Regions from separate parts of the Streptomyces sp. NPDC051286 genome, predicted to be linked through region 1. Evidence: riboswitches for the same ligand, from Rfam matches in the RefSeq annotation. Region 1 holds a riboswitch; each other region holds the start of a gene.
The links. A riboswitch is a leader RNA that binds a small molecule or an ion and turns the genes downstream of it on or off. The one in region 1 is predicted to bind cobalamin.
Positions count from the first base shown of each region.

Region 2: linked by a shared signal. The riboswitch ahead of ACIBB8_RS31535 (ribonucleoside-diphosphate reductase subunit alpha) and the one ahead of cobN (cobaltochelatase subunit CobN) in region 1 are both predicted to bind cobalamin.
Region 3: linked by a shared signal. The riboswitch ahead of ACIBB8_RS00970 (prenyltransferase/squalene oxidase repeat-containing protein) and the one ahead of cobN (cobaltochelatase subunit CobN) in region 1 are both predicted to bind cobalamin.

Region 1 is NZ_JBITER010000026.1:66,812-70,079, forward strand. It holds gene cobN (cobaltochelatase subunit CobN) at 1-1,350, opposite strand, end outside; cobalamin riboswitch at 1,421-1,552, opposite strand; gene cobG (precorrin-3B synthase) at 1,634-2,926, shown strand; gene ACIBB8_RS24750 (precorrin-8X methylmutase) at 2,983-3,268, shown strand, end outside.
Region 2 is NZ_JBITER010000049.1:10,282-13,549, reverse strand. It holds gene ACIBB8_RS31535 (ribonucleoside-diphosphate reductase subunit alpha) at 1-1,725, opposite strand, end outside; cobalamin riboswitch at 1,869-2,001, opposite strand; gene ACIBB8_RS31530 (GNAT family N-acetyltransferase) at 2,047-2,307, opposite strand; gene mctP (monocarboxylate uptake permease MctP) at 2,374-3,268, opposite strand, start outside.
Region 3 is NZ_JBITER010000001.1:212,916-216,183, reverse strand. It holds gene ACIBB8_RS00975 (MBL fold metallo-hydrolase) at 1-915, shown strand, start outside; cobalamin riboswitch at 947-1,081, shown strand; gene ACIBB8_RS00970 (prenyltransferase/squalene oxidase repeat-containing protein) at 1,188-2,456, shown strand; gene ACIBB8_RS00965 (SCO2322 family protein) at 2,498-3,139, shown strand; gene ACIBB8_RS00960 (energy-coupling factor transporter transmembrane protein EcfT) at 3,136-3,268, shown strand, end outside.

The DNA of each region.
Region 1 (3,268 bases):
GCGGTCCACGAACATCTCGCCGGGCGGCGGACCCCAGTGCCGCTCGACGGCGTCGCGGAGTCCGTCCGGGAGCGTGGCGTACCAGCGCCGGTAGTCGGCGGCCGGGATACGGACCGGGTTGCGGGCCAGCTGCTCCTCGGTCAGCCACTCCTGGTCGTGGCCGCCGGCCTCGATCAGGGCGTAGATCAGCTCGTCGCCGTCGCCGGAGACCAGGCCGGGGAGTTCGTCCTCGGGCCCGAAGTCGTAGCCCTCGGCGCGCAGTCGGCGCAGCAGGGCGACAGCACTGGCGGGGGTGTCGAGCCCGACGGCGTTGCCGATACGGGAGTGCTTGGTCGGGTAGGCGGAGAGGACGAGTGCCAGGCGCTTGTCCCCGGCCGGGATGTGGCGAAGCCGTGCGTGGCGTACGGCGATTCCGGCGACGCGTGCGGCGCGTTCGGTGTCGGCGACGTACGTGGGCAGTCCGTCCTCGTCGATCTCCTTGAAGGAGAACGGGACGGTGATCAGCCGGCCGTCGAACTCGGGGACCGCGATCTGGCTGGCCGCGTCGAGCGGGGAGACACCCTCGTCGTTGTCCTCCCAGTCGCTGCGCGAGCTGGTCAGGCAGAGAGCCTGCAGGATCGGTACGTCGAGTCCGGTGAGCGCACCCGCGTCCCAGGACTCGTCGTCGCCGCCCGCCGATGCCTCGGCGGGCCGGGTGCCGCCCGCGGCGAGGACGGTGGTGACGATGGCGTCGGCGGCGCGCAGTTCGTCGATGAGTGCGGGTTCCGGGGTACGCAGGGAGGCGACGTACAGGGGGAGGGCGCGGGCGCCCGCGTCCTCGATCGACCGGCAGAGCGCGTCGACGAACGCGGTGTTCCCGCTCATGTGGTGGGCGCGGTAGTAGAGCACCGCGACGGTCGGGCCGTCACAGGCGCGCGCGGTGCGCTCCAGGGGTCCCCAGGACGGTGCGGGTGCCGGAGGCTCGAAGCCGTGGCCGGTCAGCAGCACGGTGTCGGAGAGGAACCGGGCCAGCTGGTCCAGGTTGGCCGGGCCGCCGTGCGCCAAGTAGGCGTGCGCCTCGGCGGCGAGCCCGATCGGGACGGTGGAGGCGGCCATCAGCTGGGCGTCGGGGGCCTGTTCGCCGGTGAGGACGACGACCGGCCTGCCGGTGGCGAGGACCTGGTCGAGCCCTTCCTGCCAGGCGCGGACCCCGCCGAGGAGGCGTACGACGACGAGGTCGGCGCCGTCGAGGAGAACGGGGAGGCCGTCGAGCGGCAGGCGCGAGGGATTGGCGTAGCGGTAGGTCACCGGACCGTCCGCGGCGCGGGCGCTGAGCAGGTCGGTGTCGGACGTCGACAGGAGCAGGATCATGCGGCGTCGGGCCTTCCTCGGGGTGTCCACGCCCCGGGCGGTGTCGGAATGGGTCTCCCCTGCTCGAGCGGTGTCGAGACCTTGGGGAAGGGAGTTCCTGACTCGCCCGGCCCAGGGCCGGACTCACAGTGGCGGGACCGCGCCGGACTCGCACCGGGCTTCCTCCCCTGTCGCCCAAGAGCCCGACAGGCTCTTGGGCGATACCGGGCCGGGTGGCCCGTTGCTAGGCATAGTAAGGGCCTTACATCGGATGGGATTCATACAGCTCAGAATGATGGTCGGTATGCTCGCCGCCATGTCCACTTCCGACACCCCGCCATCGGCCCCGGGGGAGCCCGTCTCCCGTGACCGCGGCGATGCCTGCCCGGGGTCGCTGCGGCTCCACCGGGCGGATGACGGGGCGCTGGCGCGGGTCCGGGTCCCCGGTGGCGTGCTGACTGCCCGACAAGCGGACGCGCTCCACGGTGCCGCACGGGAGTTGGGCGACGGTGAGCTGCATCTCACTTCGCGGGGCAATGTCCAGTTGCGCGGCCTCGGCCCGGAGTGCGGCGGACGGCTCGCCGAACTCCTGGGCGGGGCAGGGCTGCTGCCGTCCCGGAGCCATGAGCGGATACGCAACGTCGTGGCCTCCCCGCTCTCCGGGCTCGACGGCCGGGGCCACCGGGATGTCCGGCCGTGGCTGACCGCGCTGGACGCGCTGTTGTGCGGAAGTGACAAAGCGGCCGGGTTGTCCGGCCGCTTTCTCTTCGCGCTGGACGACGGCCGTGGTGACGTCGATGCCCTGGGCGCGGATGTGACGTTGCTGGGGCAGAGCGACGGGAGCGCGCTCCTGCGGATCGGGGCCGCGGAGGCGGTGCTGAGGGTCTCCGGGGACGATGCGCCGCGCGCGGCGCTCATCGCCGCCGAGACGTTTCTGGCGGCGGCGCAGGAGACGGGCGCCTGGCGGATGAGCGAACTGCCCTTTGCGGCCGAAGAGTTGCTGGAGGCGGTGCGGGTGGCACTGCGGGTGGCCGGTGCCGCGGAGCGCGTACCACCGGCGTCGGCGGCGCAGGAGCCCGCGTACGGCGTCGTGGGCACCGCGGTCTGTGTGGGGGTGCCGCTCGGGCGGCTCACCGGTGCTCAGTGGACGAGCCTGTCCCGCGTGGGCCGCGAGCTGCGGCTGACCCCGTGGCGGAGCGTCGTCGTGACGGGCGTGACGCCCGGCGACGCGGCGGTGCGGCTGCGCGAGTGGGATGCGGCCGGACTGATCGTCGGGCCCGGCTCCGCGTGGACGGGGATCGGTGCGTGCATCGGCCGGCCCGGCTGTGCGAAGTCCCTGGCGGATGTGCGGGGCGACGCGGAGGCCTTCGTACGGACCGCCGGAGAGCCCGTGGCCGGGCAGCTCCCCGTCCACTGGTCCGGCTGCGAACGCCGCTGCGGTCACCCCAAGGGCGCCTGGGCCGACGTCGTCGCCGTTCCGGGCGGGCACCAGGTGGCCCAGGTCCGCGGCGGTGAACGGGGCGCCCCCGTGACGGTTCACGGCAGCCCGTCCGACCTGGCCGCCGCGGTGAACGCCGCCCGCCGCACCCGTACCTGAACCACCGACCCGAGGGCGCTGCAGCCCGACCACCGACCGGAGAGAGCGAAACCACCGTGTTCCAGTACGAGAAGGACGGACCGGCGATCTACCGCCAGTCCTTCGCCACCATCCGCGCCGAGGCGGATCTCGCGGGGCTGCCCGCCGACGTCAGCCAGGTCGCGGTCCGCATGATCCACGCCTGCGGCATGGTCGACCTCGTACGCGACATCGACTTCACCCCGGGGGTCGTGGCCGGTGCCCGCGCGGCGCTGCGCTCCGGTGCGCCGATCCTGTGCGACGTGGCCATGGTCGCCAGCGGGGTCACCCGCAAGCGGCTGCCTGCCGGCAACGAGGTCATCT
Region 2 (3,268 bases), on a different contig from region 1:
GCCGCGGGCGGCGCGCGTCTCGGACCAGGCGGGCAGCGGACCGGACCGCTCGGCGAGGTCGCAGGACGCCTCGTACGCGGCGAGCATGATCCGCTCGGAGATCTTCGTGGAGAGCGCGCGGGCCTCGGGGGAGTCGAACGGCAGCCGCAGCCGGAAGAAGACGTCCTGGAGCCCCATCGCGCCCAGCCCCACCGGACGCCAGCGGGCGTTGGAGCGGCCGGCCTGCTCGGTCGGGTAGAAGTTGATGTCGACGACCCGGTCGAGGAACGTCACGGCGGTACGGACGGTGGAGTCCAGCCGCTCCCAGTCGATGTCGCCGTCGGCCACGAACGAACCGAGGTTGACCGAACCGAGGTTGCAGACGGCGGTCTCGCCGTCGTCGGTGACTTCGAGGATCTCGGTGCACAGGTTCGACGAGTGGACGACGCGACCCTGCTCTGCGGTCTGGTTGGCCGTCCGGTTGGAGGCGTCCTTGAACGTCATCCAGCCCTGACCGGTCTGCGCGAGCGTCCGCATCATCCGGCCGTACAGCTCACGCGCGGGCATCGACTTGCGGGCCAGGCCCTTGGCCTCGGCGGCCCGGTACGCGGCGTCGAACTCGTCGCCCCACAGGTCGACCAGTTCCGGCACATCGGCGGGGGAGAACAGCGACCAGTCGCCGTCCGCGTCGACCCGGCGCATGAACTCGTCCGGGATCCAGTGCGCCAGGTTGAGGTTGTGCGTACGCCGCTGGTCCTCGCCCGTGTTGTCGCGCAGCTCCAGGAATTCCTCGATGTCCGCGTGCCACGTCTCCAGGTAGACGGCGGCGGCGCCCTTGCGGCGGCCGCCCTGGTTCACTGCGGCGACCGAGGCGTCGAGCGTCTTCAGGAACGGCACGATGCCGTTGGAGTGCCCGTTGGTGCCGCGGATCAGCGAACCGCGGGCGCGGATCCGGGAGTACGAGAGGCCGATGCCGCCCGCGTGCTTGGAGAGCCGCGCCACCTGGTGGTAACGGTCGTAGATGGAGTCGAGCTCGTCCAGCGGTGAGTCCAGCAGATAGCAGGAGGACATCTGCGGGTGCCGGGTGCCGGAGTTGAAGAGTGTGGGGGAGGAGGGGAGGTAGTCGAGGCGGCTCATCAGGCCGTACAGCGCGGCGACCTCGTCCAGTGCGCGCACCGACTCGTCCTCGGCGAGGCCGGCGGCGACGCGCAGCATGAAGTGCTGCGGCGTCTCGATGACCTGGCGGGTGAGCGGGTGGCGCAGCAGATAGCGGCTGTGCAGTGTCCGCAGCCCGAAGTAGCCGAACCGGTCGGCGGCGCCGTCGGCGAGGGACTGCTCGACCAGCGCGTCGAGCCGGGCCGCGTGGAGCGCCACGAACGCGGCCGTGCGGTCCGCGATCAGACCCTCGCGGTGGCCGACGGCGACCGAGGCGGAGAACGACAGCGCGCCCTGACCGGCCGCCTCGTCCGCGATGGTGCGGGTCAGGAGACGGGCGGCGAGCCGGGAGTACGCGGGGTCCTCGGCGATCAGACCCGCGGCGGCCTCGGTGGCCAGCGTGCGCAACTCCGCCTCGTCCGACGCGGCGTTGCGGCCGCGCAGCGCGGCGGCGGCGACGCGGCCGGGGTCGGTGTCGGGCAGATCGGCAGTGAGGTCGGTCAGGGTCCGCAGCAGTGCGGCCCCGGGTCCGTCGTTCGTGGTTCCCGCGGACTCGGCGACTGAAGCCGGATCGGCTGGCGCGATGGTCACGTGGTGCTCTCCCTCGCTCGGCTCGGGGCCGGCGGGTGAGCGGGGCAGCCGCACGGAGGCATGCCCGAAGAAGGAGGGCAGCACTGCGTGCAGCGTCCACCGGCCCATCCGCGAGGCCCGGACGTCTGGGCGTCCGGATCGGTCGAGCCGGACGCGCTGTCGGCAGGTCCTCGGACTTTCAGGGTGCGCAAAAGGGACCCGAATATACCGTTGCGGGACAGTTCCGGATTCGCACCGGATTTCCCTGCGGCGACAGCGAGCATGAGCATACATGTGGGGGCCGCCCGATGAGGCAGCCCCCACATGTTGTGTCGAATCGGTTCACAGGCTCAGGTTGTACGTGAGCAGCGCGACGCCCGCAATGGGATCCCGGTCGTGTTCCGGTGGGGGTACGAAGCCGAGCCGATGGCAGATCCGGTGGGCGCCGGACATGGTCGACTGGGTGGACTGGACAAGCCGCTCGACGCCCTCCGCGGCCCGTGCCCGGGCGATACAGGCCCGCACGAGGGCCTCGCCCGCCCCGTGGCCACGCGCCCCCGTGCGACGGTGAGCATCCGGAACTCGGCGGATCGACAGGTCCATGCCGGGAGTGTGCCGTACCGGTGGGGTGGCGCCGGACGGGCTGGGTGCAGCCCGTCCGGCAAGGCACTAGCCGGCGGACGGGCTCGCGTCGGGTGACGGGCTCGACTCGGGCCTGGCCGAGGGGAGTTCCACCTGGACGCCCGGGTCGCCCGCGTCCGCCGTGTAGTCCGCCGGAGAGGTCTCGTCGACGCCCGCCGGGGCCTTCACCGCGTTCAGGACGAAGGTCAGCACCGCGGTCACCACGGCGTTCAGCACGAACGCCGTCAGACCGATGTAGCCGATCTCGCCGATCCCCGGGATCTCCTTCGAGGAGCCGCCGAAGTGCGCCTGGGTCGGGCTCGCCACTCCGTATGCGGCGAGCGTGCCGTACACCATGCCGACTGCCCAGCCCGCGAGCAGCGCCCAGCGGTGGAACCACCGGGTGAACAGGCCGCCGACCAGTGCCGGGAACGTCTGCAGGATCCAGATCCCGCCAAGCAACTGGAAGTTGATCGCGACCGTCTTGTCCATGGTGAGGACGAAGACGAGCGCCCCGACCTTCACCACCAGCGACACCAGCTTGGAGACCTTCGTCTCCTGGGCCGGGGTCGCGTCGGGCTTCAGGAAGTCCTTGTAGATGTTCCGGGTGAAGAGGTTCGCCGCGGCGATCGACATGATCGCGGCGGGAACCAGCGCGCCGATGCCGATCGCGGCGAACGCCACACCGGCGAACCAGTCGGGGAACATGTTCTCGAACAGCTGCGGGATCGCCAACTGTCCGTTCTCCACCTTGACTCCGGCGGCGATCGCCATGAAGCCGAGCAGCGCCAGCAGGCCCAGCATCAGCGAGTACAGCGGCAGGATCGTGGTGTTCCGCCGGATCACCTCACGGCTGCGACTGGAGAGCGTCGCCGTGATCGAGTGCGGGTACATGAAGAGGGCGAGCGCCGAACCCAGGGCCAGGGTCGCGTAACCCCATTGG
Region 3 (3,268 bases), on a different contig from region 1:
ACCGGCTGGGACGACCCCGACGCCTGGGACACCCTGGTCGCCGGAGTCGCCGCCGTCGGTGTGGACATCACCGGAATCCACGGCGTGGTCATCACCCACCACCATCCCGACCACCACGGACTCTCCGGACAGGTCCGCGAGGCCTCGGGGGCGTGGATCGCGATGCACGCCGCGGACACCGCGATCGTGCGCCGCACCCGTGAATCCGAACCGGGCACCTGGCTGACGTACCTCGCGGCGAAGCTCGCCGCGGCCGGCGCACCGGAGGAGCATCTCGCCCCACTGCACGCCCCCCGCACGGGCGGCCGGATGCGCACGCTCCCCGGACTGCGCGCCGCCCTCCCGGACCGCGAGATCGTCCCCGGCGAACTGCTCGGCCTCGCGGGCCGGCGGCTCCGGGCGATCTGGACGCCGGGCCACACCCCCGGCCATGTCTGCCTGCACCTGGAGGAGGACCATCCGGCCGATCTGCCCGGCCGCGGCCGCCTCTTCTCCGGCGACCATCTGCTGCCCGGGATCAGCCCCCACATCGGGCTGTACGAGGACCCGGACGACACGACGGTCACCGACCCCCTGGGCGACTACCTGGACTCGCTGGAGCGCATCGGCCGGCTCGGGGTCGCCGAGGTGCTGCCCGCCCACCAGTACGCGTTCACGGACGCGGCGGGGCGCGTACGAGAACTCCTCGGCCATCACGAGGAGCGGCTGACCGGACTGCTCACCCTGCTCGCCACCCCGTTGACGCCATGGCAGCTGGCCGAGCGGATGGAGTGGAACCGGCCTTGGGAACAGATCCCGTACGGCTCGCGGAACATCGCCGTCTCCGAGGCGGAGGCTCATGTGCGGCGGCTGGTCAAGCTGGGGCGCGCGGAGGCGGTGCCGGGCAGCGGGCCGGTGACGTACGTCGCGGTGTGAGGCAGCCCTCCGCCCGGGGCGAGCGGGCTACCTCCCGGTAGAGTGTGCGAGTCGTCATCACGCCCGTTCAGGGGGAAGCCGGTGCAAATCCGGCACTGACCACGCAACCGTGAGCCGCCGACACAGCGGCGAGTCGGGCTGCCCTGTCCGCGGTCGTGACCGGCTCGCGTCACCGGAACCCCGGTGACCGGCACCGTCGAGGAATACGGGGCCGGAGCCTGGTGCCTGAGTGTGCCTGTGCCCGGTTCCCCACAGGAGAGGCTCAGCCCGCCATGACCGTACGCCGCAGCGCAGCAGCGCTCGCCGCCACCGCCACCGTGCTCTGTGCGGCCGCTGCCCCGGCCGCGGTCGCGGCGCCGTCCCCCTCCCCCACCCCGTCCGTCGCGCTGCCCTCCGGGCTGTACGGCACCAAGGACCCGACGTACGACGGGGTCTGGCGGCAGTCGCTGGCCTTCCTCGCCCAGCACGTCGAGGGGGTCGTGCCCGCGACGAAGTCGGTGGACTGGCTGATCGCCCAGCAGTGCGCGAACGGCGCCTACGCCTCGTACCGCGCCGATGTCTCCAAGCCGTGCGACACCAAGACCATGCTGGACACCAATGCGACCGCCGCCGCGGTGCAGGCGCTGGCGGCGGTCGGCGGGCACGGCGACATCGTCAACAACGGCGTCGGCTGGCTGAAGTCCGTCCAGAACAAGGACGGTGGCTGGGGCTACAACCCGGGCTCCCCCAGCGACGCCAACTCCACCGCGATCGTGATCGGCGCGCTGGCCCGGCAGGGCCAGCGGATCGGCGACATGACGAATCCGGACGGCAAAACCCCGTACGACGCGCTGCTCACACTCGCGATCCCGTGCGGCGGCCCGGACGGCGGCGCGTTCGCGTACCAGCCCGACAAGGCCGGGAAGCTCGCCGCGAACGCGGACGCCACCGCGGCCGCCGTGCTCGGCTCGATGGGCAAGGGGCTGGACACCGGGAACAACGCCGCGGTCGAGGGCAAGCCGCCGGCCTGCCGGAAGGGCGACGTCGTCAAGCCCGAGCAGGCCGCCCAGAACGGCGCCTTCTACCTCGCGGGCGCCCTCGCGAAGAACGGCAACCACCTGGACCTGCCGCCGATGCCGGGTGCCGACGACACCACCCCGCAGCCCGACTTCGGCAACACCGCGGACGCCGTCGTCGCCTTGGCCTCCGCGGGCCACAAGGACAAGGCGGCCGGTGCGGTCGGCTGGCTGCAGAAGAACTCCAGGAGCTGGGCCGAGGAGAGCGGCCCCGCCGCCTACGCCCAGCTGGTCCTGGCCGCGCACGCGACCGGCGCCGACGCCCACGACTTCGGCGGCGTCGACCTGGTCCGGGGGCTGAACGCGAGCGGTCCCGCGCCCGCTGCCGTCATCACGCCCAGTGCGACCCCGGACAACTTCTCGGCCGAGGACGGCAGCAGCGACGACGCCGGTCTCGGGGTGTGGTGGCTGGTCGGTATCGGCCTCGCCGCCGGTGCGGGCGTCGGCTTCCTGATCAGCAGCCGCCGGAAGCCCCAGCAGCCGTGAACCGAGCGGGGAATCGTACGGGGAATGCGTTCGGCGGACGGATGGCCGTCGCACTGCTGCTGGTGCTCGGCGCCGCTCTGACCGTGTTCGGCGCGGGCACCGCCCATGCGGCCGGCTACCGTTACTGGTCGTTCTGGGAGGGCAAGGGGTCCGGCTGGGCCTATGCCACCCAGGGCCCCTCGCTCGTCCGGCCCGACGACGGGGCGGTGCAGGGCTTCCGGTTCTCCGTGAGCGAGGACTCCCAGGACTCGGCAAAGCCGCGCCGCACCCCCGACTTCGCGACGGTCTGCGCGGACACCCCCGCCAAGGACGGCACCAAGCGCGTCGCGCTCGTCATCGACCCCGGCACGCCGGCGGACGCCCCGGCCGGGGAGACGCCGCCCGCGCTGCGCACCGCCTGCGCGCAGGTCGCCCCCGGGGCGAGCACCGCCGAGGCGCTCGCCTCGGTGGCCAAGCCGCTGCGCTACAACAGCAACGCCCTGCTCTGCGCGATCTCCGGCTACCCCGCCTCGGGCTGCGGCGAGCAGGTCTCCGGAAGCGCGCGCACGGCGTCCGCTCCTCCCTCGTCCACCCACCCCGGGAACGGGCGCAGCGGTCCGTCCACCGGGGTGCTCGTCGGGCTCGGTGCCGTCCTGCTGCTCGGCATCGCCGCCGTCCTGCAGGCCCGCCGCCGGCGCGGATGACCGCCTCCCCCGGCGCGGCCCGGCTCAGCCATGCACTGCGGGCGCCCGCGGCGACCCGCAGCAACGCCCTGCCCGCCGGGGCCTGGTGGCTGTGGGCGCTCGGGCTGGCCACCGCCGCGTCCCGGACCA